DNA from 2 places in the Promicromonospora sp. NPDC110617 genome. Region 2 is predicted to be linked to the other one. Evidence: predicted binding sites of a transcription regulator. Region 2 holds the regulator's gene; the other holds the start of a gene.
What was found. The regulator Rex, encoded in region 2, represses fermentation and respiration genes when NADH is low (regulators of the CRP and FNR family bind a similar motif). The targets are predictions, from matches to a motif close to CTTGTGAANNNNTTCACAAG.

Region 1: mqo (malate dehydrogenase (quinone)) is a predicted target of Rex. The motif match lies at 10,585-10,604, and genes of this name have one in related genera.

The regions. Positions count from the first base shown of each region.
Region 1 is NZ_JBVKBM010000002.1:1,241,716-1,256,166, forward strand. Features, by position in the region: gene ACZ7LE_RS16320 (hypothetical protein) at 1-11, opposite strand, end outside; gene ACZ7LE_RS16325 (siderophore-interacting protein) at 533-1,549, opposite strand; gene ACZ7LE_RS16330 (MFS transporter) at 1,569-2,987, opposite strand; gene ACZ7LE_RS16335 (GNAT family N-acetyltransferase) at 3,074-3,613, shown strand; gene ACZ7LE_RS16340 (GNAT family N-acetyltransferase) at 3,690-4,325, shown strand; gene ACZ7LE_RS16345 (GNAT family N-acetyltransferase) at 4,649-5,854, shown strand; gene ACZ7LE_RS16350 (SCO4848 family membrane protein) at 6,032-6,250, shown strand; gene ACZ7LE_RS16355 (TetR/AcrR family transcriptional regulator) at 6,361-6,939, shown strand; gene ACZ7LE_RS16360 (pyridoxine/pyridoxamine 5'-phosphate oxidase) at 6,936-7,589, shown strand; gene ACZ7LE_RS16365 (maleylpyruvate isomerase N-terminal domain-containing protein) at 7,702-8,427, shown strand; gene ACZ7LE_RS16370 (SDR family oxidoreductase) at 8,496-9,455, opposite strand; gene ACZ7LE_RS16375 (helix-turn-helix transcriptional regulator) at 9,651-10,490, shown strand; gene mqo (malate dehydrogenase (quinone)) at 10,623-12,116, shown strand; gene ACZ7LE_RS16385 (hypothetical protein) at 12,189-13,739, opposite strand; gene ACZ7LE_RS16390 (hypothetical protein) at 13,720-14,451, opposite strand, start outside.
Region 2 is NZ_JBVKBM010000001.1:822,665-837,115, reverse strand. Features, by position in the region: gene ACZ7LE_RS03545 (TlpA family protein disulfide reductase) at 1-102, opposite strand, end outside; gene ACZ7LE_RS03540 (histidine phosphatase family protein) at 102-749, opposite strand; gene aqpZ (aquaporin Z) at 897-1,646, shown strand; gene ACZ7LE_RS03530 (MarR family winged helix-turn-helix transcriptional regulator) at 1,733-2,245, opposite strand; gene ACZ7LE_RS03525 (YceI family protein) at 2,466-3,017, shown strand; gene ACZ7LE_RS03520 (redox-sensing transcriptional repressor Rex) at 3,122-3,769, opposite strand; gene ACZ7LE_RS03515 (glutaredoxin family protein) at 3,830-4,078, opposite strand; gene ACZ7LE_RS03510 (Pr6Pr family membrane protein) at 4,093-4,764, opposite strand; gene ACZ7LE_RS03505 (HAD family hydrolase) at 4,843-5,637, shown strand; gene ACZ7LE_RS03500 (30S ribosomal protein bS22) at 5,713-5,811, opposite strand; gene ACZ7LE_RS03495 (potassium channel family protein) at 6,046-6,714, opposite strand; gene ACZ7LE_RS03490 (TrkH family potassium uptake protein) at 6,781-8,181, opposite strand; gene ACZ7LE_RS03485 (acetoin utilization protein AcuC) at 8,333-9,508, shown strand; gene ACZ7LE_RS03480 (phytase) at 9,680-10,981, shown strand; gene ACZ7LE_RS03475 (ABC transporter permease) at 11,038-11,763, opposite strand; gene ACZ7LE_RS03470 (ABC transporter ATP-binding protein) at 11,760-12,515, opposite strand; gene ACZ7LE_RS03465 (TetR/AcrR family transcriptional regulator) at 12,541-13,179, opposite strand; gene mmsB (multiple monosaccharide ABC transporter permease) at 13,316-14,451, opposite strand, start outside.

The sequences.
Region 1 (14,451 bases), on a different contig from region 2:
GTCTGGTTCATGCCTCGACGGTGCCGTACATCCGCATTCCGCGGCAGCCGTCCTCCCTCTGCCTGTGCACGAATCCCGAGAACTGGCACCTGTGGTCGCGCTCCCCGCGACCCAGTCCCTCACCGAGGGTCTCGCCGCCCCGGCGACGATCTGCCCTGCTCCCAACACCAGCCTCAGCGATCAGCAAGTGGTCGGCAGAACGTCAGGCGGCCGGCGGCGAGGGTCGGCGGTTGGCCGGTCGGCCGGGCGGTCGACGTCGGGCGGTCGGCCGGGGGGCGGCGGTTGGCCGGGCGGCCGGGCGGTCGGCAGTACGTCGGGTGGTCGGCAGAATGTCAGGTGGTCGGCATTCCGAGCAGCCGACCATCTGACGTTCTGCCGACCACCCGGAAGAGCAGCACCAGCACCAGCACCCAGCCCGAACACCGAACACCGAACACCGAACACCGAGACCAGTGCCACCAGCACCCAGCCCGCGCGCAAGACCGGGGCGCCACCATGCCCCAGCGCCAGCGCCAGCCAGCGCCAGCAGCTGTCAGCTCGGGGACGAGCGGCCGTGGCGCCAGTAGCCCACGAAGTCGACGTGCGCCTTGGGCACGCCGCGCTCCCCCACCAGGTTCCGGCGCGCCCCCGTGGCCAGCGCCGACTCGCCGATCGTGAAGGCGTACACGTCGCCGGTGTGCCCGGCGAGGTCCAGGGCACACAGCTCCGCGAGCGCCGCCTGCCCGGGGACGGCGTGCGCGGCGGCCTCCGCGACGGCATGCGCCGTACCGCCCGCAGCGGTACCCGCCGCGCCGTCCGCAGCTACCCCCGCGGCGCCGTCTGCAACTAGACCCGCGGTGCCGTCCGCAACTACACCCGCGGCGCCGTCCACCGCGCCGTCGGACCGCACCACCCAGCGCAGCTCGACGCCGGACGGGACACGGAACTCCTGTGTGTCCGCGGCCGTGGGCACCTCGACGACGGCGAGGCCGCGCGCGTCGTCAGGCAGGGACTCGCAGATGCCAGCGACGGCGGGCAGGCCGGACTCGTCGGCGACCAGGAGCGTCCAGTCGTGGTCGTGCCGCGGGTTGTAGGCGACGCCCTGGTCGAGCAGGCCGACGCGCAGGCCCCGCTCGGCGGCCTGGGCGAATCCGGCCCCCGGGCCGGCGGCATGACCGGCGGCGTGTCCGGCGGCACCTCCCGCCGCGTGCGCACCCGCGGAGTCGGCGTCGTCGTCCCCCGCGTGCAGCACGAAGTCGACGTCGAGCTCCTTCAGGTCGGGGCGCGCGGCGCGGACGGTGTAGTTGCGCACCCACGGCCGGCGGGCCTTGGGCGTGGTGAGGTACTCGGCGTACCAGAGCCCGGACGTGCGTGTGGGCAGGCGCAGCACGTCCTGGCCGGCGCGCGGCAGGAAGAGGCGGAACCACTGGTCGTAGCCCGCGGGCGTGAACCGGTCGAGCTCGTCGCCGCCGAGGGTCACGCGCATCATGTTCGGCGAGACCCGCTTGGTGCTGACGACCTCGGCCATCACGACGTGCGGGTCGACGGCCTTGCGCCCCTTGAATGCCATGCACTGAGGTTAGGCATACCTAACTGGTTTTGACCAGGTTTGCGTCGGGATCTACTCCACGCACGTTCCGGATCCCCACCAGCGACAGCAGTCCGCCGAGGAACAGCAGGCCCGCCGTCACCAGCAGCGCCCGGTGGAACGACGCGACGTCGAGCACACCGCCCGTGATGATCCCCGCGAACGCCACGGTCACCAGGCCCGCCACCCGCGCCACCGCGTTGTTCACGGCCGAACCGATGCCGGCGTCGTGCGTCGGCACGGCGCCCAGGATCGCGGCCGTCAGAGGCGCCACCGTGATCGCGAGGCCCAGCCCGAAGACGAGCTGACCGGGCAGCACCTGCGTCGGGTAGTAGGCGGTCTCGTCGATGGCGAGCATGAGCAGGTAGCCGACGCCGGCCACGATCGGCCCCACGGTCATGAACAGCCGCGGCCCGTAGCGGCCGGCGAGCGTGCCGAACCACGCGGACAGCGCGATCATCGCGAGCGTCGTCGGTAGCTGCGCCACCCCGGACCACGTCGCCGAGTACCCCGCGACCTGCTGCAGGAACAGGGTGAGCACGAAGCCGCCCAGGGACAGCGCGCCGTAGATCGCCGTGGTGGCCAGGTTGCCCCAGGCGAAGTTGCGCGCCCGGAACAGCCGCAGCGGCAGCATCGGGTCCGCCGCCCGCCGCTGGTAGAGCACGAACGCGACCAGCATCACGGCGCCCGCGATGATCGAGACGAGGATGACGGGCGACGTCCAGCCGAGCCGCTCCCCCTCGATCAACCCGAACACCACGCCCGCGAGGCCGAGGGCGGCCAGCACCGCACCGGGCACGTCGATGTGCCGGCCGGGCTCACCTTCCGCGGCGGGGACGCCGCGCAGGAGCCAGAGCGTGACGGCGATGACGGGCACGTTGATCCAGAACACCCAGCGCCACGACGCGAAGTCCACCAGCATGCCGCCCACGAACGGGCCGACGATCATCGCGCCGGTGGTCAGCGCGGTCCACCGGCCGATCGCACGGGACTGCGCCTCGCCGCTGAACGTCGCGATGATCAGCGCCAGGGAGCTCGGCACGAGCAGGGCACCGGCCACCCCCTGCAGGGCACGCGCGAGGACGAGGAAAGGCCCGGTCGGCGCGACGGCGCACAGGATGGAGGCCAGCGCGAACCCGACGAGCCCGGCCGCGAGCACGCGGCGCCGGCCGTAGACGTCGGAGATCGAGCCGGCCACGAGCATCAGCGCGCCGAGCGTGATCAGGTACGCGTCCACGACCCACTGCTGCAGGGGCAGCGCCTCCATGCCGGGACCTGCGAGCTCGTCCGCGATCGCGGGCAGGGCGACACTCACCACCGTGCCGTCGAGGAACGACACGAAGGAGCCGAGGACGGCGACGACGAGGACTCGTCTCTGGAGCGTGGTCACGGGCCTCACGCTATGCCCGGCCACCGACATCTGCCCCGAGCACGGCGTGCATTTCGCCCACGCCCGAACGCCGGGACGGTTTCGAGGTCGCCCCGCGCATCCGGCACGATCGCCCCATGGACCTGACGATCCGCCCCGCGACCCCCGAGGACGCCGCGGCCTGCGCCGACATCTACGCCTACTACGTGCGCGAGACCCACATCAGCTTCGAGTCCGAGCCGCCGGGCACCGAGGAGATGGCGCGCCGCATCGCGACCTACTCGGCCGGGCACGCCTGGCTCGTCGCCCTGGAGGCGGGCACGACCGACGTCGTCGGCTTCGCGTACGCGGCGCCGTACTCGCCGCGCGAGGCCTACCGCTGGGCGGCCGAGACCAGCGTCTACCTCCAGCAGGGCCGACGACGGACGGGCGCGGGCCGCGCGCTGTACGAGGAGCTCTTCGACCGGCTCGCCGCGCGGGGCTTCCGCCGGCTGGTGGCGGGCTTGGCCCTGCCGAACGAGGCCAGCCTGGGCCTGCACACCGCCCTGGGGTTCGAGGTCGTCGGCACGTTCCACCAGATCGGCTGGAAGCACGGCCGGTGGCACGACGTCGTACGCCTGCAGAAGGACCTGGCGCCCGCCCTGGGGGACGCGCCGCCAGCGGGCGAGCCGGGCTGATTTACCTGCTCAGCGGGTCGCCGTCAATTCAGTGTTGCGATCATCCTGCCCGTGCGGAACACGACAGGATCCGTGCATGGACAGCATCGTCCGCGTCGCGACTCCCGACGACGCCGCAGCCTGCGCCGCCATCTACGCCCCCTTCGTCGCCGACTCGGCGGCGACGTTCGAGACCCGCCCGCCGGACGCCCGCGAGATGACGCGCCGCATCGAGCGCTTCTTCGGCCGCGAGACGTGGCTGGTGCTGGAGTCGCACGGCACGGTCGTGGGCTTCGCCTACGCCAAGCCGTTCGCGGACCGCCCGACGTTCCGCTGGACGCTCGAGACCAACGTCTACGTCGCGACCGAGCACCAGCGCGTCGGCGGCGGTCGCGCCCTGTACGAGGCCCTTCTGGCGCGGCTCGCGCGCCGCGGCTACCACCGCGTCGTCGCGAGCATCGTGCTGCCGAACGACCCCGCGATCGCGCTGCACGAGGCGGTCGGGTTCCAGCGCGCGGGCTCGTTCGAGAAGATCGGCTGGAAGCTCGGCGCCTGGCGTGACGCCGTCCTGTTCCAGCGCGACCTCGTGGCGGACGACGGCCTCGCGCCCGGCAACCGCACGGCCGACGCGGAGCTGCAGGGCCTCCTCACGCCGGAACCGCTGGAGGTCACGCGCACACCGCTGCTGCGCCCGCACCCGGCGGAGGACCAGGTCGCCTACTTCGGCGACTGAGCCGGAGGCGCAGCGCAGGGTGCGGGCCGAGGAACGAGGCACGCGCCCCGGAGCGGAGCCGCAGGCTCAGGCGCGAACCGTAGAGCCTGAGCCGGAGGCGCAGCGCAGGGTGCGGGCCGAGGAACGAGGCACGCGCCCCGGAGCGGGGCCGCAGGCTCAGTCGCGAACCGTAGAGCCTGAGCCGGAGGCGCAGCGCAGGGTGCGGGCCGAGGAACGAGGCACGCGCCCGGAGCGGAACCGCAGGCTCAGGCGCCGACAAGCAGAGCCTGGATTGTATTTTTTGGGCTCGCCCGCTCCCTCACCCGTTGCCTAGGGTCGCCTGCATGACCCTCACCGTGCGCCGGATCGAGTACGCCGACCAGCCCGACTACACCCGGCTGGGCGGCGAGGCGTTCGGTGTGCCCGCCGGGGGCCGCGAGGTCCCGACCGCGGCGGAGTGGGCCGCTTCCGGCTTCCGGGAGTGGGGCGCGTTCGACGGCGAGGGGCTGGCCGCTCGCCTGCGGGTGTACGGGTTCACGTCGTGGTTCCACGGCGCCCGGGTGCCGACGGCGGGCGTGGCAGGCGTCGCCGTGGAGCCCGAGCGGCGCGGTTCCGGCCATCTCGCGCGCCTGTTCCGCGCCGCGCTCGACGAGGCCCGCGAGCAGGGCGACGTCCTCTCCACGCTCTTCCCGTCGGCACCGGGCATCTACCGCCGCCTGGGCTACGAGGTGGTCGGCTCGTTCGACGACGTCGACGTACCGCTGCAGAACCTGAACCGCGTGCCGGCGCCCGCCGGCGTGGTGACGCGGCGCGCGACGACTGCCGACTTCGACGCCGTCGTCGCCGTGCACCGTCGCTGGGCAGCGGCGCAGAACGGGCCGGTCTCCCGGGCGGAGAAGCCGTTCTGGACGCCGCCGGAGAAGTTCTTCGCCGACTACACGGGCGTCACGCTGGCTCTCGACGCCGCGGACGAGGTGGTCGGGTTCGCGAGCTGGACCCGCGGCGACGGCTACACGCCGGCCACGACGGTCATGGAGATCGACGACCTGATCGCCCTGACGCCGGACGCCGCCCGGGCCCTGTGGCGCACCCTCGGCAGCTTCTCGACGGTGGTCGGCACGGCGCGTGTGGCGACGTCGGGCCTCGATCCCGCGTGGCTGGTGCTGCCCGACCTGACCACGACCGTGCACGCCGCCCACCCCTACATGCTGCGGATCCTGGACGTGGCCGGAGCGCTGGGCGGGATCGCGACGCCGCTGGAGGGTGCGCGCGTGCCGTTCGCCGTCCGGGGCGCGGCGGATCTCGCGGGGGCGTGGACGCTCACGGTGTCCGACGGCGTCACGCACGTCGAGCGCGACGCCGTCGACGTAGACGACGCGCACCACGCGCGGCCGGTGTTCAGCCCGAACGGACTGGCGCTGCTGTACACGGGAGCGCAGTCGGCGGCGAACCTGCGGATCGCGGGTCACCTCACCGGCCCGCCGGACCACGACGCCGCGCTGTCGACCCTCTTCGGCGGCCGCCAGCTCCACGTCCGCGACTACTTCTGACGCCGCCGCCCGGCGCGCCCGCCGCCGCCCGGCGCGCCCGCCGCGCCCGGCCGTCCCGGCCGGAGTTGACCACAGCACTTCCTGCCACGACAGGCGTCCGCCTGGCAGCAACTGCTGTGCTCAACACCATGGGTCGGGCGTGGCGAGGGTCGCGTCGCGGCGGCGGATAATCGGCGGGTGGATATTCCTGTCGGCTGGTCCGTCGTACTCATCGTCACCGCGCTGTGGAACCTGCTCATCTGGCCGCGGTTCTGGCAGCGCATCGTCGCCGACCCCCGGTCGCGCGACGCCGACGGGCGGGCCACGACGTTCCTCACCGTGCACAGCGTGCTGATCGCGGTCTCGCTCGCCCTGGCCCTGGCGGTCGGCGTCCTGGGCGTACTCACCCTGTTCTGACGCCGCCGGGACCTGGCCGGACGCCGCCAGCTCTCAGCGCGACCACACCATCCCACCCTGGCCGGAAGTATTCGGTTGGCACCATACCTGGAGGTAGGTATGGTGCAGCCATGAGCAGCAGCACCTCCGCACGTGAGCGGCTCGTCGGCGCCGCGCAGGACCTCTTCGCCGCCCAGGGGGTCGGGCCCACCAGCCCGCGCGCCGTGCTGGCGGCGTCCGGCGTCGGGCAGGGCAGCCTGTACCACCACTTCCCCACCAAGCACGACCTCGCCGTGACCGCCGTCGGCGCCACCGTGGACGACGCGCTCACCCGCGCGATGCGCACGCTGGGCGGCGACTCCCCCGCCGTCGAACGCCTGGTCGCGTACCTCGAACGGCCGCGCGAGGCGCTGGCCGGCTGCAAGATCGGCCGCCTCACGGCCGACCAGGCGGTGATGGACGACGACGGCCTGCACGACGTGGTGACCGCGTACTTCGTGCGGCTGCTGGGCACCGTCACCCAGATCTTCCGCGAGACCGGGCTGTCCGACGACGTCGCCCGCGACCGCGCGCACGCCGCCCTCGCGATCATCCAGGGCGGATACGTCCTGGCCCGGGCCACGCGGGATCCCGGCGCGCTCGACGCCGCGGTGCGCGGCTTCGTCGGCCTGCTGAACCAGAACATTCTGCCCCCGAAGGAGAACTCGTGACGTTCCGCGAGCGCCTGCGCGCGCTGCCCACCTTTGCCCGGCCGGGGCTGCCGGTCTTCGACACCGCGGCCGCGCCGTCCACGCCGCACGAGCTGTTCGTGACGTGGATCGAGCAGGCGATCGACGGCGGCCTGCTGGCCCCGCAGGCGGCGACGCTGTCGACGGCGGACGCCGCCGGGCGGGTGCACGCCCGCACGCTGGTGCTGAAGGACGTGACGGCGGACGGCTGGTGGTTCGCGTCGCAGTCGACGGGCCCCAAGGGGCGTGACCTGGCGGCGAACCCGAACGCGGCGCTGACGTTCTTCTGGCCGGAGCTGGGGCGCCAGGTCAAGGTGACGGGCACGGCGGCGTCGGCCGGGGCGGAGGCGAGCCGGGCGGACTTCCTCGCGCGGCCGGACCTGTCGCGGGCGGCGGGGCTGGTGAACCACCAGAGCGAGCCGCTCGGGTCGCCGGAGGAGTACGCGGACGCGTTCGCCGAGGCGCTGCGCACGGTCACCGCCGACCCCGGGCTGGCCGCCCCGGACTGGACCGCGTACGTGCTCGCGCCGACGGAGGTCGAGTTCTGGCAGGCGCCGGACGACGGCCCGCACACGCGGCTGCTGTACCGCGCCGGCGCCGACGGCTGGTCCACGGGCCTCCTGTGGCCCTGACCCGCACCCGTCCGTCCGCGCGGTGTCAGACCTACGGCTCCCTCGGGTGACCCGTACGTCTGACACGTCTGACACGCCCGACCCAGCCCGCCCGACGAAGGGACACACCCCTGTGAGCACCGTGCCCAGCAGCACCCCGAGCACCACCCCGAGCACCACCCTTACCGCCGGCCCCGGCCCCGACCTGATCGCCCACGCCCGTGGCGACGCCGCGGCGGGGCTGGACGACCTCCTGTCCGCCGTCGGGCGGCTGACCGCCGGCGATCTCGCCGGTCCGTCGACGCTGGACGGCTGGACCCGCGGGCACGTGCTGGCGCACGTCGCGGGCCTGGCCACGGCGATGCTCGGTCAGGCACGGGCCGCCGAGCGCGGCGAGGTCGTGCCCGTCTACGCCAGCCCGGAGGCCCGCGCCGCGGGGATCGAGGCGGGCGCCGGACGCACCGTCGCCGAGCACCTGGCGGTCCTGGGCGACCTCCGTGACGACCTTTCCCAGGCCTGGCCGGAGCCCGGCTCGCCGCTGTGGGACGCCCCGAGCGGGTACCGCGGTGGGCCGCTGTCGGGCTGCCTGCTCGCCTGGTGGCGCGAGGTGCGCATCCACTCCGTCGACGCCCTGGCCGGCACCGTGCAGGAGGTCGGGTACGAGACGTGGGACGACGCGCTGTGCGCGCACCTCCGCGAGTTCCTCGCGGTGCGGCTGCCCGACGGCGTCTCCGTGGACGACGTCGAGGGCGACCCGCGCGACGTCACCGCCTGGCTGGCCGGACGCGTGCCGGTGACGCCGCTGCCGGGCGACCTGCCGGAGCTCGGCCCCTGGCCGTCGGCGATCCCGGCCCGCTGAGCGAGAGCGACGTGTCAGACCCTCAGGTCACCCGGGTGGCCTGAGCGTCTGACACGTGCACGGGGGGCTCACGGGTTGTCGCCCACGGCCGCCGCGAACCGCACGCCCGTGAGCCGTTCGGACGCCGCCCAGACGCGCGCGGCCTCCTCGGCGCTGCGCAGCGGCGCGTACATCGTCTGCTCGGCGGGCCGGCCGCCGAGGTTGCCGGGCCCGCTCGGGCCGTAGAGCACGCCGGCCCTGGCGGCGGGGTCGGTCGCGGCCAGGAGGGCCGGCAGCTTCGCCGTCTCGACGGTGCCCACCAGGATGCCGCGGGCCGAGAGCGCGCGGATCAGCCGGACCGCGGGGGTGTCGCTGCCCCGCCCGAGCTCCGGACGCGCGGCCAGCAGGCTGGTCGGCGCGACCCCGGGGTGGGAGAGGTTGCTCGTGATGCCCCAGCCGTGGGCCCGGCTGCGGCGCTCCAGCTCTAAACCAAAGAGCCCGAACGCGATCTTGGACTGGGCGTAGGCGCGCATGCCGTCGTACGAGCGCTCCCAGTTCAGGTCGTCCCAGTTGATGCTGCCGCGCCGGGCCGCGACGCTGACCTGCGAGGTGACGCGCGCGCCGCCGTCGCGCAGCAGCGGCAGCAGGTGACCCACGAGCGCGAAGTGGCCCAGGTGGTTGGTGCCCGTCTGCAGCTCGAACCCGTCGGCGGTGGTCTGCCGGCTCGGCGGCCGCATGACGCCCGCGTTGTTGATCATCAGGTGGATCGGCCGCCCCTCGTCGCGCAGGGTGTCGCCCAGCGCCGCCACGGACTCCAGGGAGGACAGGTCGAGCGAGCGCAGCGACAGCCGCGCGTCGGGCACCGCGCGGCGGATCGTGGCGACCGCCGCCTCGCCCTTGCGCGGGTTGCGCACGGGCATGACCACCTCGGCGCCGGCCGCGGCCAGCCGGGTCGCCAGGCCCAGCCCCATCCCGTCGCTCGCTCCGGTGACCAGCGCGCGCTTCCCGGCCAGGTTCGGCACGGTGATGTCGATCGGTGTGCGTGACATGGGCACGTCTCCCTCGTGTCGTCGAGATCGGTTCGTCGTCGACCTCGATCCTGGGCAGACGGCGACGACCTATCCAGGGCCTGCCGATCACAGGCTCGCCGGGTCACGGGTCCGCCCCGTACGGGGGATCGGCGGGCCGTGGCTCCGCCGTCGGGCACACGGTAGAAAGAAGCGGTACTCGAGACAGGGGGAGCCGTGATCGATCGCACCGGGCTGGCAGAGTTCCTGCGCCGACGCCGCGAGCTGCTGCAGCCGGAGGACGTCGGGATGCCGCGGGGGCAGCGCCGCCGCACGAGCGGGCTGCGGCGGGAGGAGGTCGCCGTGCTGTGCAACATGTCGACCGACTACTACTCCCGGCTGGAGCGCGAGCGCGGACCCCACCCGTCCGAGCAGATGGTCGCGTCGATCGCGCAGGGCCTGCACCTGTCGCTCGACGAGCGCGACCACCTGTTCCGGCTGGCCGGACACCACCCGCCGGTGCGCGGCACCACGAGCGAGCACATCAGCCCGGGGCTGCTGCGTATCCTCGACCGGCTCGACGACACCCCCGCGGAGATCGTCACGGAGCTCGGCGAGACCCTGCGGCAGACGCCGACGGGCGTGGCGCTGACCGGGGACACGACCGGCTACACCGGGCCGGCCCGGAGCATCGGGTTCCGCTGGTTCACCGACCCGGCCACGCGGGAGCTCTACGCGCCGGACGAGCACCCGTTCCTGACGCGCATGTTCGCCTCGGGCCTGCGCGAGATCGCGACCGTCCGCGGTCCGGGCTCGCGTGCCGCGCGGTACGCCGAGCTCCTCCTGGAGCGCAGCGCGGAGTTCCGGGAGGTCTGGGAGGCCCACGAGATCGGCGTCCGCCCGCACGAGGTGAAGCACTTCGTGCACCCCGAGGTCGGGGCGCTGGAGCTGACCTGCCAGTCCCTCCTCGACCCGGACCAGTCGCACCGGCTGCTCGTCTACACGGCCCTGCCCGGCAGCGAGAGCCACGAGAAGCTGCGGCTGCTGTCGGTGCTCGGGCCGCAGGCGGTGCGCTGACGCACGCCCTGCGGGCGACGCCGTCCCCCGATGCGCCGTCCGCCCATACCGTGAGCGAGGTCACGGTACACATCACGTGATTCATGCCACAGCGCTCGTTCCGCTTTTCACAAGCGCGCTATCTTTCTGAGCGTGACTTCTTACCTCCAGACAGCCCCGCGTCCCTCCGAAGAGGTCGACGTCGCGCTGATCGGCGGAGGGATCATGAGCGCCACCCTCGGCGCGCTGCTCACGATCCTCGAGCCGACCTGGCGTGTCGGGATCTACGAGCGCCTCGACGAGGTGGCCCTCGAGTCGTCGAACCCGTGGAACAACGCGGGCACCGGCCACGCCGCCCTCTGCGAGCTGAACTACACCCCGGAGCGCAAGGACGGCTCCGTCGACATCTCCAAGGCGGTGAAGATCAACGAGCAGTTCCACACCTCCCGCGAGTTCTGGAACCACCTGCTCACCGCCGGTCTGATGGAGGGCACCGACTTCATCAACGTCACGCCGCACATGACGTTCGTGCGCGGCGCCGACAACGTGGACTTCCTGCGCCGCCGCTACGAGGCGCTCAGCGTGCACCCGCTGTTCAGCGACCTGGAGTTCAGCTCCGACCCGGCCGTCATCGGCTCGTGGGCCCCGCTGATGACCCTGGACCGCGACGCCGACGAGCCCATCGCGGCCACGCGCGCCGCCGCGGGCACCGACGTCGACTTCGGCTCGCTGACCAAGAAGCTGATCGGCTTCGCCACCGCGCACAACACCGAGCTGCACGTGAACCACGAGGTGCGCGGGCTCAAGAAGCTCCGGGACGGCCGCTGGCGCCTGACCCTGAACGACCGCACCTGGAACGCCGGCACCCGCCGTCGCACCGTCACCGCGAAGTTCGTCTTCGTCGGCGCGGGCGGTGGCGCGCTCCCGCTGCTGCAGGCGTCGGGCATCAAGGAGGCGCGCGGGTACGGCGGCTTCCCGATCTCGGGCGAGTTCCTGCGCACCGCCAACCCCGAGCTCGTCGCCCAGCACAACGCGAAGGTCTACGGCAAGGCCGACGTCGGCGCCCCGCCGATGTCCGTGCCCCACCTGGACACGCGCATCGTGGACGGCCAGAGCTACCTCATGTTCGGCCCGTACGCCGGGTTCAGCCCCAAGTACCTCAAGAACGGCAAGTACCTGGGCCTGATCACGTCGCTGCGCGCGCACAACGTGTTCTCGATGCTCGGTGCCGGCGTGAAGAACCTCGACCTCACCGGCTACCTCATCGGCCAGGTCGCGGCCGCTCCGGAGACCAAGTTCCACGAGCTGCAGCGGTTCATGCCGACGGCGCAGCCCGCCGACTGGGAGAAGATCACCGCCGGCCAGCGGGTCCAGGTCATCAAGTGGGTCAAGGGCAAGGGCGGCGTGCTGGAGTTCGGCACCGAGGTGGTCGCGGCCCAGGACGGCACCATCGCCGGCCTGCTGGGTGCCTCCCCGGGTGCCTCGACCGCCGTCGCCGCCATGACCGGCCTGCTGGAGCGCTGCTTCCCGGCCAAGTACGCCGAGTGGAAGCCGCAGCTCACCTCGATGATGCCGAGCCTCGGCGGCGACGTCGACTACGACGCGACGCAGCTCGCCCCGGCGGAAAAGGTCCCGGCAGGCGCCTGACCCCCCAGGCAAACAGCTGAGTGCTGGGTATTTGTGGGCTGGAACCGGTTCCAGCCCACAAATACCCAGCACTCAGTTGTTTGTGCTCGGCTCGGCCGGCGCGGTCAGCAGCTCCGACCAGCGGGTCAGCAGCGCGTCGATCGTCGCCGTCGCCGTCGGGGTGCGGGGCATGCGGGCGCGGACGGCGATGCCGGCGTCCGAGCGGGAGACCCACACCTGCAGGTCGTCGGCGCGGGTGGCGGCCGAGACGTGGTGGGCCCGCCGTCCGGCGGCCGCGGCGTGCCCCGGCAGTCGCCGGTAGTCCAGGTACGACACCTGGAAGATGTCCGTCCGCGGGAACCGCAGCGGCTGGGGCAGCGACGTCACCACCTGCTCCAGCGGCACCGCGGCCAGCTCGCGCGCGGCCCGTAGCGCCTTGCCGGTCGCGGCCAGCGCGGTGTCCGGGACGGTGTGCCGGACGGCGGGGTTGGCGGGCACGGCCCAGGGCCGGACCTCCGCGGTCGGGGCCTCGATGGCGGAGTCGATGCGCAGCGGCACCGTGGTGGTGTGCCAGCCGACGGCGCCGCGGGCCGCCGCGTCGTCGCGGGTGTGCACCGGCAGCAGGGTCTCCAGGACGGCAGGGCCGCCCAGGTCCGCGACCGCCCGGGCCAGCGTGACCAGCACGGCCGCCGACGTCGACGCGCCGGCCGCCCGGGCGCGCGCCGCGACGGCGTCCGCGGCCGTGGCGTCGGCGAGCGGGCGCACGACGGTGCGCTGCGCCACCCGCTTGCCGTCGGGCACGCCGAGCGGCAGCGGGAACGTGGGCAGCGCCCAGCCGCGGTCGCGCAGGAAGCCGTGCCAGGCCGCGAGCCGCGGGTCGTCGGCGCCGACAAACGGCGGGCCGGCGGTGTCGACCGACGACGGGCCGACGGGCAGCGAGCCGGCTGTGTCGACGGGCGGTGGCCCCACGGGGTCGGCCGGGACCGGGGCGTCGACGATCGCGGCCGCGGTGCCGGCGGGCAGTCCCGCCGCGCGGCCTGGGGCGGCGGGCCGCCCGGCTCCGCCCGGGCCGCCTGCGTGGGCGCTGCCGCCCGTGCGCTCCGCGTAGCGGGCGGCCAGCTCGTCGATCACGACGGTGGTGGACCAGGCGTCGGTGTGCAGGTGGTCCATGCCCAGCACGATCGTCGACCGGTCGGGTCGGCTGATCGCGGCGGGCAGGAACGCCGGGTAACCGAAGGGCGCGCACCGGCGGGTGAGCTCGGCCGCCAGGCGTTCCCGGGTCTCCGCGACCGTGCGCGTGACCGGGCCGTCGTGTCGCCGCCAGACCAGGCCGTCCGGGTCGTGCCGCACGAGGCCCACCAGCTCGGGCGCGGGACGGCGGACCGCCTCGACCCGCAGGCCCGGGTGGTCGGCCACGAGGTCGCGGAAGACGGTCTCCAGCGCCCCGGGGTCGATCGGCCCCTCGACGTCGAACGCGGCGGTGATCCACACGCTCGGTTCGCCGGAACCGGCCCCGAGGAGGTGGTTGCGCTGGTTCCAGGTCGGCGCCGCCGCGGCCGGACGACGGCCCGCCCCAGGCGCGACGTCCCACGTGACGACCCGGCCGGGCGCCGGCTCCCAGAGGTCAGCCGAGAGGACCCGCACCGGTCGCCTCCAGCCGCGCGTCGGGCACGTCCCGCAAATCCCGCACGACGGCAGCCGGGGCGACGTCCGCACCGGCATCCGGATCCGCGTCCGGGGCCGCGGCCTCGGCGACGGCCGCCGCGAACGTCGCCGTCAGCTCCGCGAGGTACCGGTCCACGGCGGCCTGCGCCGCGGGGGTGTCCGGCGTCTGCGTGACGACGTACAGCCGCTCGTGGTCCCGGTTGACCCAGAGCGACGCGTTCGCGGTGCGGCCCTCCCCTGTGAAGTGCAGGCCGTTGTCGTAGGCGGGCCGCCCGACGCCGGGGAACCGCCGCAGGTCGAGATAGCTGATGAGCTGCGGGCTGCCGAGGGAGGCAGGGTCGAGCACGCCGCCGGCCAGCATGACGCCGAGGGCGGCGTGCACCGGCACCTCGGCCACCTTCCTGGCCTGGCGGAACGCCGCGTCGGCGACGGGCAGGGCGGCCGTGAAGGACGCCGACCCCTCACCGTCGGGCACCGGGGCGGCGTCGGGCACCGGGAACGCGACCGGCGCGAAGTTGCACAACCAGCCCTGCGTGGTCTCGAAGCCCGGGCCGCGCGTGCCGACCACGGTGACGCCGAACCAGTCGGACGCGCCGGTCAGCCGGGCGTCCGTGAGCGCGATCCCGGCGAACACCGCGCCGGTGAACCGGGCGCCGTGCGCGGCGGCGAGCACGTCGATGCGCGCGAGACC
Region 2 (14,451 bases):
GCCCGAGTCCGCCGGGCTGCACGCGGCGAGCGACACGACGAGGCCGAGCACGATGCCGACGACCACTACCCACTGGACCGCCTTGACGGTCTTGCCCCGCATCACGCGCCGGCGACCTTGCTCGCGCCGTCGTAGAGCTCCGCGGCGGGCTCCGTGTAGTGCAGGCCGACGAACCGGTCGTCCTCGAAGTGCAGGGACGTCAGGGACGCGAGGTTGCACTGCCGGTTGCGCGGGTCGTGCCAGAGGGTCCCGCCCTCGAGCGCCCGGCGCGTGAGCCAGATGGGGAGCTGGTGGCTGACCAGCACGATCTCGTGGCCCTCCGCGGCGCGGCGCGCGTCCTCGACGGCGGCGCGCATGCGCTCGACCTGGGCCGTGTAGGGCTCGCCCCACGACGGCCGGAACGGGTTCCACATGTGCGGCCAGTTGCGCGGGTTCTTCAGCGCCCCGCCGCCGGGGCCGGCGACGACCAGGCCCTCGAACCGGTTGTCGGCCTCGATGATGCGGTCGTCGGTGGCGAGCTCCAGGCCGAAGCCCTGTGCCACGGGGGCGGCCGTCTCCTGCGCCCGCTGCAGCGGGGACGCCACCACGCGGGTCACGTCCCGGCCGGTGCTCGTGAGGTGGTCGGCGACGATCTTGGCCATCGCCTGGCCACGGTCGGACAGCCGGTAGCCGGGCAGGCGCCCGTACAGCAGGCCGTCGGGGTTGTACACCTCGCCGTGACGCAGCAGGTGAACCGTCGTGGAAACCATGACCCACAGTCTCCCATCCGACCCTGGGTGCCCGTGACCTTCCGCGAGTGTGCATTACGTCATCTCGCGCCGATCCGGTGTCGCCGACCTACATTCAGCGGAAAGGTTTCGCCATGAAACCGTCCGATGCAAGCAAGGGGGCTCCACATGAGTGAGACAGCATCGCCAGCCATGTACGCGCGCCTGGCCGCCGAGGCGCTGGGCACGTTCGTGCTGGTGCTGGGTGGCTGCGGCACCGCGGTCTTCGCAGCCAACTTCCCTGACGCCGAGACCAACACGGTGGGCGTGGGCTTCCTCGGGGTCGCCCTGGCCTTCGGCCTCACCGTCGTGGTCGGCGCGTTCGCGCTCGGCCCGATCTCGGGCGGCCACTTCAACCCGGCCGTGACGCTGGGCCTGGCGGCCTCGGGCCGGTTCTCCTGGAACGACGTCGGCGGCTACGTCGTGGCGCAGATCATCGGCGGTGTGCTCGGTTCCAGCGTGCTGGCGCTGATCGCCCTCGGCGGGCCGGACGGCTACTTCGACGCCGCGCGCGAGTCGGGCTTCGCGGCCAACGGGTTCGGCGAGCACTCCCCGGACGGTTTCGGGCTCGGTTCCGCGATCCTGACCGAGACGATCCTCACCGCGGTCTTCCTGTTCGTCATCCTCGGCACGACGGCGCGGATCGCCTCCCCCGGGTTCGCCCCGCTGGCGATCGGCCTGACGCTCACGCTGATCCACCTGGTCTCGATCCCGATCACGAACACGTCGGTGAACCCCGCCCGCTCCATCGCCACCGCGATCTACGCCGGCGGCTGGGCCTGGGGGCAGCTCTGGGTGTTCCTGCTGTTCCCGGTCCTCGGTGCCCTGGTGGCGGGGTACGCCTACCGCCCGATGTTCAGCCGCGTGCTGACCGAGTAGGCCCCACCATCCCCACCGCCGACGTGTCAGACGCACAGATCCCTCGGGTGACCTGTGCGTCTGACACGTGCCGCGGGGCGCGGCGGTCAGTCGCAGAGCGCCGTGAGGCCTTCCTCGGTGCCGCCCGACCTCTTCGAGGACTCCGCGACCTTGGCCATGATGCGGCCGAGCATCGCGAACTCCTCGGGGTCCAGCGCCTCCACCATGATCCGGCGCACCGCCGCGACGTGGCCCGGCGCCGACACCTCCAGCGCCGCGTAGCCGGCGTCGGTCATGGTGCAGTTCACCCCGCGGCGGTCGCCCTCCGCCGCCCGGCGCTCCACGAGCCCGCGCGCCTCCATGCGCGCGACCGTGTGCGTCAGGCGGCTGCGCGAGAGCACCAGGCCGTCCGCGAGCGTCGACATGCGCATCGTGCGCTCGGGGGCCTCCGAAAGCTGCACCAGCAGGCTGTACTCACCGAGCGACAGGTCGAGGGTCCGGTCGTGCACCGCGCTGAGCGCCTCCACGAACCGTGCGGTCCCCTCGAGATAGTGCCGCCAGGAGCCCTGCTGCTCCTCGGTCAGCCAGAGATCGGAACCCTGGATCGTCTCCGCTGCCACTTCGCCCACCGCCTTCGTGCTCGCCGAGCTGCCAGGAGGGCCGGCCCGGGTGACGCCGTCACGCCGGGAGCCATGATCGCCCGCCGGCCCGAATGTGATCTGCGACGTGCCGGGCGCCCTCTAGGAATACGTTACGGGACCCGTTATGTTGGAACGCATCAGATCTAGTTGATCCCTCAACTATCTACCTCAACCGTCGCACCCACAAGGAGTCCCCCTGATGGCCACCCCGCTCCCCGCAGGTCTCACCACCGGCGCCTACGACATCGACCCCTCCCACACCGCTGCCTCCTTCTCCGTCCGCCACGCCGGCATCGCGAAGGTGCGCGGCAGCATCGCCGTCACCTCGGGCACCATCACGGTGGGCGAGGACCTGGAGTCGTCGAGCGTCACCGCCGAGCTGGACGCGGCCTCCGTGAGCACCGGCGACGCCGGTCGTGACGGCCACCTGAAGAGCGCCGACTTCTGGCACGCCGACGAGAAGCCGACCTGGACGTTCTCCTCGACCGACATCAAGGCCGACGGCGACGACTACATCATCTCGGGCGACCTCACGATCAACGGCATCACCAAGGGTGTCGAGCTGGAGACCGAGTTCACCGGCACCGCCAAGGACCCGTTCGGCAACGACCGCGCCGGCTTCGAGGCCAGCCTCGAGGTCAACCGCAAGGACTTCGGCCTCACATGGAACGCCACGCTGGAGACCGGCGGCTTCCTGGTGGGCGACAAGGTCAAGATCACGCTGGACGTCAGCGCGATCGCCAAGGGCTGAGCCCCGCTCGTCCCTGAACAGCACCACCGCTGAGTGCGGGGTATGTGTGCGATCGAGCAGCTCGATCGCACACATACCCCGCACTCAGCGTTTTTTGGCGGTCGTCAGAGGGCCGCCGCGCGGGTGGCCGCGTGGAAGGCCAGGATCTGCAGCTCGCCACCGACGTCGACCGAGCGCACCACCACGTCGTCCGGCACCTGGAGCGCCACCGGCGCGAAGTTCAGGATCTCCCGGACGCCCGAGCCGACCACGGCGTCGGCCACGTCCTGGGCGCCGTGGCCCGGCAGCGCGAGCACCACCATGGAGACCCGCTCACGCTCGATGACCTCGGCCACCTCGCGCACGTGCTCCACGGTCACGCCGGCCACGTCCGTGCCCACGACGTCGGGCGACGCGTCCAGCAGCGCCACCACCTGGAAGCCGCGCGTCGCGTACCCCGAGTAGTTCGCCAGGGCGTGCCCGAGGTTTCCGATGCCGACGATCGCCAGCCGGTGCTCCGTCTCGAGCCCCAGGGCGACCGTGATGTACGAGGCGAGCGACTCGACGTCGTACCCGACGCCGCGCGTGCCGAACGAACCCAGGTACGAGAGGTCCTTGCGCAGCTGCGCCGAGCTGACGCCCGACCGTTCGGCGAGCTCCGTCGAGGAGGTGAGGTCCACCCCCTCGGCCGCGAGGTCACGCAGGGCGCGCAGGTAGTACGGCAGCCTCCCCACGGTTGCTGCCGGGACTGTCCCGTCACTGAGTTCGACCACGTGCTGCTCCCCTCCCCGCGACCACTGTGTCGCGGGCGTACGCACACACTGCCTGGACGATCATGCCAGGAGGCGTGCCAGGCGCGCACCGTCCACGCGCCAGAAACCTTGCTGGACACCGTCCACCTCGAGCACGGGGACGTACTCCCCGTACTTGTCGCGCAGCGCGGGCGCGCTGTCGATGTCGACCTCGCGCCACGCGGTCCCCGCGCTCTCGCACACCTTCTCGACGACGGCACGTGCGTCCTCGCACAGATGGCACGCCTCGCGTGTGTAGAGAACGACCCGGGTCTCGGCGGCAGTGGTCACGCCCCGAGGTTACGTCACGTGCGGGCCACCGAACGGTCGGTGTCCGGCAGCCGCCCGTCCGCCCAGCGCACGCCCCAGGCCAGGACGAGGAAGACGACGGCGACGATCGCGGAGTTGGTCACCGCGCCCGCGTAGCCGAGCGTGTTCACGTCCAGGAACGGGTACGGGTACCAGCCCGTCACGGCGCCGCGCACGAACGTGTAGAGCAGCCACGCGATCGGGTAGACGACGGACCACCACACCGTCCGCCCCGTCACGCGCGGCCGCGGCCCCACCAGCAGCCAGGCGACGACGGCGAACACCGGCGCCAGGACGTGCAGCATCACGTTCGACACCATCCCGGCGCCCGTCAGCTCCACCAGTCCGCGCAGCACGGTGTTGTAGACGATGCCGGTCACCGTGATGCACAGCAGGGCGTCGAGGCGCAGCACCCGGAAGACCGGGCCGTCCCGGCGCGGGTCCAGCGCGAGCGCCACCGACACCCCGCCGATCAGCAGGTTCGACTGAATCGTGAAGTAGCTGAACATCCGGACGATCCGCTCGGCGTGCGTCGGTGCGAGACCAGGGCCTCCGGTGAGGGCGACGACGAGCTCGATCCCGAAGCCGCCGAGGGCGAGCACCGCGACCAGCAGGTGGAGGAACCGCGCGAGCGCGGCGCCCTCGGAGGTCCGGATGTTCTGCGTCACTCCCCGGTTCTACCAGCGCTTCTGCCCCGGTGCCCGGCGAGGACTTGCGTCCTGTGGCACGCCGATAGAGTGACCTCCATGCCGTCGACGCTCCCTTCGTCCGCCACCGCGGCGTTCTTCGACGTCGACAACACGATCATCCGCGGTGCGAGCGCCTTTCACCTGGCCAAGTCCGCGTACCAGCGCAAGTTCTTCGGTACGCGGGACATCCTGAGGTTCGCCCTGATCCAGGCGCGATACCTGCTCTGGGGCGAGAACCGCGAGGAGATCGACCAGGTGCGCGACCGCGCGCTCTCGCTCATCGCGGGCCGCAGCGTCGCGGAGATCGCCACCCTCGGCGAGGAGGTGTGGGACGCCGTCCTGTCGCTGCGGATCTACCCCGGCACGCGCCGGCTGCTGGACGAGCACATCGCGGCCGGCCACCAGGTGTGGCTGGTGACCGCCACGCCCGTGGAGATCGCGCAGCTCATCGCCCGCCGCCTCGGCGCCACGGGCGGTCTCGGCACCGTGGCCGAGCACAAGGACGGGTTCTACACGGGCCGGCTCACCGGCGACCTGATGCACGGCCAGGCCAAGGCCGACGCCATCGTCTCGCTCGCCGAGACCGAGGCCATCGACCTCGACGAGAGCTACGCCTACGGCGACTCGCTCAACGACCTGCCGATGATGCGGTCCGTGGGCCACCCGTGCCCCATCAACCCCGACCTGCGGCTGCGCCGGCACGCGCAGGAGGTGGGCTGGCCCATCCGCGAGTTCCGGGGGCGGTCGCAGCGCGCGGCCGGGCGCGGCGTCCGGACGGCGTCGTGGGCCGGGGCGGCCTGGGTGCTGGGCCTGGTGCTGCGGGCGGCCCGACGGCGGCTGCGCGGGCACTAGGCACAGAAAAAACGAAGAAGGCCCGGCCCCCCAGGGGGGCCGGGCCTGCTCGTCACGCGCCCGACGGCGCGCGCGTCACTTCTTGTTGCGGCGCTGGTGGCGCGTCTTGCGAAGCAGCTTGCGGTGCTTCTTCTTGGCCATGCGCTTGCGGCGCTTCTTGATGACGGAGCCCATAGGTCCTCGCAATGTTCGGTCGGTCGGTCGGCGGCAGCCCGACGACGGGCCGCGCGGCGAAATGGTCCACGGTTGGTCCGGGACAGTGACGCCATAGTGACGATGGCCGACCAACACGAAAAGGAGTCCGCTACCTAGGCTACCTGCTCTGCCGCGCGCCCCGTAATCGACGGCGGTGTGAGGTGCGCCGGACCTGCCTCCACAGCCGGCTGCCAGGCCCGTCCGCGGCACGGCTCAGGGCCGGGCCGCGAACCGCTCCAGCAGGTCGGCGTGGCCTGAGCAGACAAGCAGGTCGTTGGCGGAGACCCGGGTCTCCGGCGTCGCGTAGACGAAGTCCACGCCCGGCGACTTCACCCCGATCACGGTGATCCCGTACCGCTTGCGGATGTTGGACTGCGCCAGCGTGAAGCCCTGCGCCTCGCGGGGCGGGCGCATCTTCACGATGGTGAAGCCGTCCTCGACCTCGATGTAGTCGAGCAGCTTGCCGCTGACGAGGTGGGCGACGCGCGAACCGGCGTCCGCCTCCGGGAAGACGACGTGGTGCGCGCCGATGCGGGTCAGGATCCGGCCGTGCTCGGCGGAGATCGCCTTGGCCCAGATCTGGGGCGTGCCCAGGTCCACCAGGTTGCCGGTGATGAGCACCGACGCCTCGAGCGACGAGCCGACGCCGACCACGGCGACGCCGAAGTCCTTCGCGCCGAGCTGCTCCAGCGCGTCCGGGTTGGACGCATCGGCCTCGACCAGCGGCAGGCGCCCGGACCACTGGGCCACCAGCGTGGGGTCCTGCTCCACGGCGAGCACGTCCTGGCCCAGCCGGTCCAGGGTGGCGCCGATCGCCGACCCGAACCTGCCCAGGCCGATCACGAGCACACCCGCGTCCCGCTCGGGTTTCTTCTCCGGCACGGTAGTCCTCTCTTCCGCGTGTCAGACGCACAGGTCACCCTAGTGACCTGTGCGTCTGACACGTCGTCAGCCGATGATCGGGCGTTCCTCCGGGAAGCGTACGATGCGCCGCCGGTCGCGGAGCGCCAGCACCGCCACGACGGTCACCGCCCCGGTACGCCCCACGAACATCAGGGCGGCGAGCACGTACTTGCCGGCGTCGGGCAGGTCGTACGTGATTCCCGTCGAGAGACCGACGGTCGCGAACGCCGAGAGCACCTCGAACAGCACCCTGGACAGGGGAAGGTCGGTGACCTGCAGCAGCGCGACGCACGAGACCAGCACGATGCTCGCGCCGGTGAACACGACCGCGATCGACAGCCGCAGCACGTCGCGCGGGATCCGGCGGCCGAACGCCTCGATGTCCCGGTCGCCCCGAGCCTCGGCGATGATCGCCAGCAGCATGACCGCGAGCGTGGTCACCTTGATACCGCCCGCGGTGGACGCCGAGCCACCGCCCACGAACATCAGCGCGTCCTGGATGAGCCAGCTCGACTCGTGCATCGCGCCGATGTCCACGGTGCTGAACCCGCCCGAGCGGGGCATGACCCCGGCGAAGAACGCGGCGAGCAGCTTGTCCCCGATGCTCAGCGGGCCGAACGTGCGGGGGTTGGTCCACTCCAGGACCAGGAGCAGCAGGGCGCCGACCACGAGCAGCACGCCGCTGGTCACCAGCGTGAGCTTGCTGTGCAGCGAGAGCCGCTTGGTCCAGCCGTGCCAGCGGTGGCCCGGCCGGGGCAGGGACCGCTGGATGTTGAGGATGACGGGGAACCCGAGCGCCCCGATGAAGACGCCGAGCGCGATGGGCAGCAGCAGCGTCCAGTCACCCACGTGCGGCATGAGGCCGTCGGGCGTCGGCACGAACCCCGCGTTGTTGAAGGCGGAGATCCCGTAGAACAGGGAGTGCCAGGCCGCCGTGCCCACGTTGTCCTCGAGGATCAGGAAGCGCGGGAAGAGCAGCAGCGCGATCGACAGCTCTAGCGTGGTCGCGGTGATGATGATGACGCGGACCAGCGAGCCGACGTCGCCCAGCCGGCTCGTCTTGGTCTCCGACGCCGTGAGCAGCTTCTGCGTCAGCCCGATCTTGCGCGACACCATCATGCCGAGCAGCGAGGCGACGGTCATGATGCCGAAGCCGCCCACCTTGATGCCCGCGAGGATGACGACCTGCCCGTAGAACGACCAGTAGGTCGCCGTGTCCTGGACCACGAGACCCGTGACGCAGACGGCGGAGACCGCCGTGAACAGCGCGTCGACGAAGCTCGCGCCCTCGCCGTCGGCGGTCGCGAACGGCACCAGCAGCAGGATCGCGAACAGCCCGATGACACCCGCGAAGACGGTGACGGCCAGGCGCGCCGGGGCGCGGAACGCCAGCTCGTCCACCAGCTCCCGGAGGCCGAACAGCCTGTGCCGGAAGATCGGCGGCATCCGACCTGCTCCCTCCGCTGCGTCCTGATGATCGACGCCCTACTCTGCCACGCCGGAGGGCCGCTGCCGGGCAGCAACCCGCTCCCCGGGCCGACGACGCCGTTCATGAACCACGGCGCCCGCCCCGGGCCGGGTCCGTTACCGTGGGCGGGTGCACCTCGCCCGGCTGGTCTGGAGTCCGCGACTCCTCGAGTACGACTTCGGCCCCGGGCATCCCATGTCGCCCGCCCGTCTCGACCTGACGATGCGGCTCGTCGAGGCGCTCGGCCTGCTCGACCGGCCCACGCTCGAGGTGGTGGATGCCGAGCCCGCGACCGACGCCGTGATCGAGTCGGTGCACGACGCCGAGTACGTCGCCGCCGTCCGGCACGCCGGGACGACGCTGGAACCCGACCTGATGCGCGGCCTGGGCACCGACGACGACCCGCTCTTCGTCGGGATGCACGAGGCCGCCGCCCGGCAGCTCGGCGGGTCCGTCGCGCTGGCCGACGCCCTGTGGCGCGGCGAGATCACGCACGGCGTGAACGTCGCCGGCGGTATGCACCATGCGATGCCGGGCGCGGCGTCCGGGTTCTGCGTCTACAACGACGCGGCCGCGGCGATCCGGCGGCTGCTGGACCTCGGTGCGGAACGGGTCGCCTACCTGGACTTCGACGCCCATCACGGCGACGGCGTCGAGGCGATCTTCTGGGACGACCCGCGGGTGCTGACGTTCTCGATCCACGAGGACGGCCGCACCCTGTTCCCCGGCACGGGCGCCTCGGCCGACGTCGGTATGCCCGGCCCCGCCGAGGGGACCGCCGTCAACATCCCCGTCCCGGCGCGCACCTCGGGACCGGCCTGGCTGCGGGCGATCGACGCCGTCGTGCCCGCGCTGGTCCGGGAGCACCGCCCGCAGGCGATCGTCTCCCAGCACGGCTGCGACGCCCACGGCCGCGACCCGCTCTCGAACCTGAACGTCTCCGTGGACGCGCAGTGCACCGCGCAGCAGTGGGCGCACGCCCTCGCGCACGAGCACGCCGACGGCCGCTGGCTCGCTCTCGGCGGCGGCGGGTACGCGGTGTCCGACGTCGTCCCGCTCGCCTGGACCGCGCTCGTCGCCGAGGCCGCGCACGCCCCCGTGGAACGCGGGAGCGAGCTGCCCGCCGCCTGGCGCGACGCCGTCGAGGCCCTGGACCTGGAGGCCGCGCACACGATGGGCACGGCCGAGGTGCCGTTCCGGAGCTGGCGCGACGGCTACGACCCGGCCGACCCGGTGGACCGCGCGGTCCAGGCCACCCGCCGCGCCGTCTTCCCCCTGTGGGGCCTGGACCCGCTCCTGGACTGACCCGGCAGGCCGGGGGCGCGGCGCGGCCGCGGATCCGGGTGATCGGTAGAACGTCAGGTGGTCGGCATTCCGAGCTGCCGATCACCTGACGTTCTACCGATCACCCGCCGTACTGCCGATCACCGGTCGCCGTACACGCTGCGTTCACTCCGGTTCGGGATCGTTCCGGGCATGCGACGTCGCCTCGCCGCCCTGTCGGCCGCCCTGCTGCTCCTGCCGCTCCTCGCACCCGCTGCGGCGTCCGCCTCCGCCGGACACGGACAGCACCGGACCGCCACCGTCACCACGTCGGTGGAGACTCCCCCGCTGTACGACGACGAGGCCGGCGGCAACGCGTCCGGCGACGACCCCGCGATCTGGGTGCACCCGGACGACTCGGCGCGGTCGATCGTGGTCGCGACGGCCAAGGAGGGCGGCCTCCGGGTCTACGACGTGGCCGCGGCCGAGCTGCAGTCGGTCGCGGCCACGCCGGCCCCGCGCGCGGACGGCGTGCCCGGCCGGTTCAACAACGTGGACATCGCCTACGGCCTGGACGTGAACGGCCGGGCGACGGACGTCGCCGTCGTCTCGGACCGGTACAACGACCAGATCCGCTTCTTCGCGATCGACCCCGCGGGGGCCGACGCCGCGACACCGCTCACCGAGGTCACCGCCCCGGAGCTGGAGTTCCTGTTCAGCCCGGACCGGGAGACGGTCGCCGAGGACCAGACCGCGTACGGCCTGGCCGTCTACCAGCCGCGGCGCGGCGGCACGTACGCCGTGGTGACCCAGGAGGGCAGCACCACCATCGCGACGGCACGTCTCACGACCGGCCCGGACGGCGTGGGCTACACCGACGTCGAGCACCTGGAGCTCCCCGGCGAGTTCCGGCTGCCGGACGGCACCACCTGGGTGCCGTGCGAGGAGCCGGGCGTCGAGCCGCAGCTCGAGGGTGTGGCGGTCGACCGCCGCACCGGCACCCTGTACGCCACACAGGAGGACGTCGGCCTGTGGCGCGTGCCGCTGCCGCTCGGCTCGGGCGCGCCGCGCCTCGTCGACAAGGTCCGGGACTTCGGCGTGCACGACGCCTACGACCCCGAGACCGAGGAGTGCGCCCCGGTGGACCCGGCGGCGCCGTCGTACGGCGGGACGAACCTGACCGCCGACGCCGAGGGCGTCGACATCTGGTACGGCCCCGGTCGCACGGGCTACGTCATCGTCTCCAGCCAGGGCGACGACACCTACGGCGTCTACGCCCTGACCGGCCGCAACCGCTCGCTCGGCACCTTCCGCGTGGCGGGCGACGGCGTGGACGACGTCAACGGCTCCGACGGCCTGGCCGTGTCCAACGCGCCCGTCGGCGAGTACCGGTCCGGGCTGCTGGTCACGCACGACGAGCCCGAGACCGGCCCCGACGTCGACCCGGACCGGGACGCCACGGGCTTCTCGTACGTGCACTGGGGCGACGTCGCGAAGGCCCTGCACCTCCGGTGACACGTGTCAGACGTACGGATCACTCCGGTGACCTGTACGTCTGACCCGTGCTGCGGTCAGGCCGTCCGACGGCGGAGCGTCGCGACCCCCAGCACCACCGCGCCCACGATGAACAGCACGATCACGCCGACGGCGCCGCGGATGTCGGCCCACTCGTCCCCCGCGGCGAGCGACGTCATCGCCTCGATGGCGTAGGTGAGCGGAAAGACCCGGGACAGCCACTCCAGGACCTCGGGCATCTGGTCGCGCGGCATGAGGAGGCCGCAGGTGATGAGCTGCGGGAACAGGATCGCGGGCATCATCTGCACCGCCTGGAACTCGCTCCGCGCCAGCGCGGAGGCGGCCAGACCGAGGGTGCAGCCGAGGATCGCGTCGAGCAGCGCCACCACGACGACGAGCCAGAGCGGGCCGGCCACGTCCATCCCGACCAGCACGGCGAAGCCGACCACGACACCCGCCTGCACCAGCGCGAGCGTCGCGAACGCGAGGCCGTAGCCCGCCACGAAGTCGCCCTTGCGGATGGGCGTGGTCATGAGCCGCTCCAGCGTGCCGGACTGCCGCTCGCGCAGCGTCGCGACGCTCGTGACCAGGAACATCACGATGAGCGGGAACAGGCCCACGAGCATGGGGCCGAACTGGTCGAGCACCTGGGGCTGGTCGTCGAACATCCAGGCGATCAGGCCGATCAGCAGGCACGGCAGCAGCAGGATGAGGGCGACCGTGCGGTGGTCGCCGCGGAGCTGGGACAGCACGCGGCCGGCAGTGGCGAGGGTCAGGGTCATCGCGCGGTCTCCTCGTGCGTCGGGCTGGCGGCGGCGTCGGCCGCGTCGATGAGGGCGAGAAACGCGCGCTCGGCGTCGGGCGCCCCCGTGGTGGTCAGCAGCTCGTCGGGCGTGGTGTCCGCGACCAGGCCGCCGGCCCGCATCAGGAGCAGGCGGTCGCACTGGGTGGCCTCGTCCATCACGTGGCTGGAGACCAGGAGCGTGCGACCCTCGGCCGCGAGTCGCCGGAACACCGTCCACAGGTCGCGGCGCAGCACGGGGTCGAGGCCCACCGTCGGCTCGTCCAGCACGAGCAGCTCCGGGTCGCTGACCAGGGCCGCGGCCAGCGAGACGCGGGACCGCTCGCCGCCGGACAGCGTGCCGACCCGCTGCTTCTCGTGCCCGCCGAGGTCGACGGTCGCCACGGCGGCCGCGACCGCCTTCGCGGGGGACGGGACGCCGGCCAGGGCCGCGAAGTACCGCAGGTTCTGGGCCACGGTGAGGTCGGTGTAGACGCTGGCGTCCTGCGTCATGTAGCCGACCTTGCGGCGCAGGCCCGGGCTGCCCGCGGCGGCGTCGAGCACCTGGACAGTGCCGGTGACCTTGTCCTGCACGCCCACGACGGTGCGCATGAGCGTCGTCTTGCCGGAGCCGGACGGCCCCAGCAGCCCCACGACGGACCCCGCGGGCACGTCGAGCTCCAGCCCGTCGATGATCGGCCTCCCGCCCCGGACGACCCGGAGGTCCCGGATGACGACCGCGTTTTTCCTCATGTGAGGAATTGTGCTCCTGCGGCGGCTACCGCGCAAGGCCCTCGGCGGCACCCTCCGTGGCGGAGAGCGTTCCGGTGAGATAGCGCTGGAGGGTGGGGCCCACGAGCCGCGCCACCTCGGCCGGGGTGAGCGAGGCCAGCGGCTCCACCGGGATGAGATACCGGGTCAGCAGCATCCCCGACATCTGCGAGGCGACGAGCGCGGTGCGCAGCGGGGCGTCAACCACATCGAGGGCGCGCATCACCGGCGCCAGGATGGCCGCGCCGATGAACTGCGGCAGCAGGCCGCGCAGCTCGGGATCGGACATGACGGCCGGGATGACCACGCGGACGGTGTCCCCGCCGTCGAAGTCCCAGATGCCGATCACCGCCTCCACGAGGCGTTCCCCGAGCGACTCGACCGGGCCGGCGGACACCCGCTCGACCACCTTGTCCGGCTCGATCCCCGCGACGCCGAGCGTCGCCGTCAGCAGGCGCGCCTTGTCGGGGAACCAGTGCCGCACCGTGCCCGGGTCCACCCCGGCACGCCGGGCCACGGCCCGGAGGGACGCCGCCTGGTAGCCGTTCTCGACGAACTCGTCGCGCGCGGCGGCCAGGATCTCGGCACGGGCGTCCTGCCCGGCAGGACGGCGGCCCCGCCGGGGCGCGGGATCAGGGTGGGCCATCCCGCCATTCTCGCCCACCACCCGCCGTCGGCCCCGGGGGCGCCGAAGCGCAAAGACCTCAGGCACCGCCCTGGAGGAGGCGGTGCCTGAGGTCGTTCCCTGGAAGCGAGCCTCGAAGAGGCCCGCCCCGCGCGGATCAGCGAGCGGCCGACGCCCGCTTCTTGTTCCAGACGTCGAACGCGACGGCCAGGAGCAGCACGATGCCCTTGACGATCTGCTGCGTCGACTGGTCGACGCCCATGAGCGACATGCCGTTCGACATGACGGCCATGATCAGACCGCCGACCATCGCGCCGGTCACGGTGCCGATACCGCCGGTCACGGCGGCGCCACCGATGAAGCACGCCGCGATCGCGTCGAGCTCGAACATGTTGCCCGCGCCCGGCTGGGCGGCGCTCGACCGGGCGGAGAACACGATGCCCGCGATCGAGGCCAGGAAGCCCATGTTCACGAACATCCAGAAGTTCACGCGCTTGACCCGGACGCCGGAGAGCTGCGCCGCGGCGAGGTTGCCGCCGATGGCGTAGACGTGGCGGCCGAACACGCTGTGCTTGGTGATCAGCGTGTAGGCCAGGACCAGCACGGCCAGGATGATCAGCACGGCGGGCAGACCGCGGTACGTGGCGAGGTTGTAGGCGAACCACATGACGACGGCGGCGACCACGACCAGCTTCAGCACGAACAGCGCCGGAGCCTCAACCGTCTGGTTGTAGGCGATCCGGGCGCGGCGGGTGCGCCACGAGTTGTACGCGAAGCCCAGCACGCCGATCGCGAAGATGACGAGCGTGAAGGTGTCGTAGCCGTAGCCGCCGAGCAGGCCGTTGAAGAAGCCCGTGGCGATGCTCGTGTACTCGCTCGGGAACGGCGAGAGCGAGACGTTGTTCAGCACCTGGAGCGTGAGGCCGCGGAACAGGAGCATGCCGGCCAGCGTCACGATGAACGCTGGAATTCCTACGTACGCGACCCAGAATCCTTGCCAGGCACCCACCAGCAACCCGGTGCCGAGGGCGGCGAGCACGCCGACCCACCAGGGCAGGCCGTTCCGGATCACGACGACGGCGGCGATGGCGCCGGTGAGCGCGACCACCGAACCCACCGACAGGTCGATGTGCCCGCCGATGATGATGATCACCATGCCGATGGCGAGGATCAGGATGTACGAGAACTGCAGCACGAGGCTGGTGAGGTTGCGCGAGCTGAGCAGCAGCCCGTCGGTGAGCACCGAGAACAGCACGATGATCGCCACGAACGCGATGTAGATGCCGCTGGTGC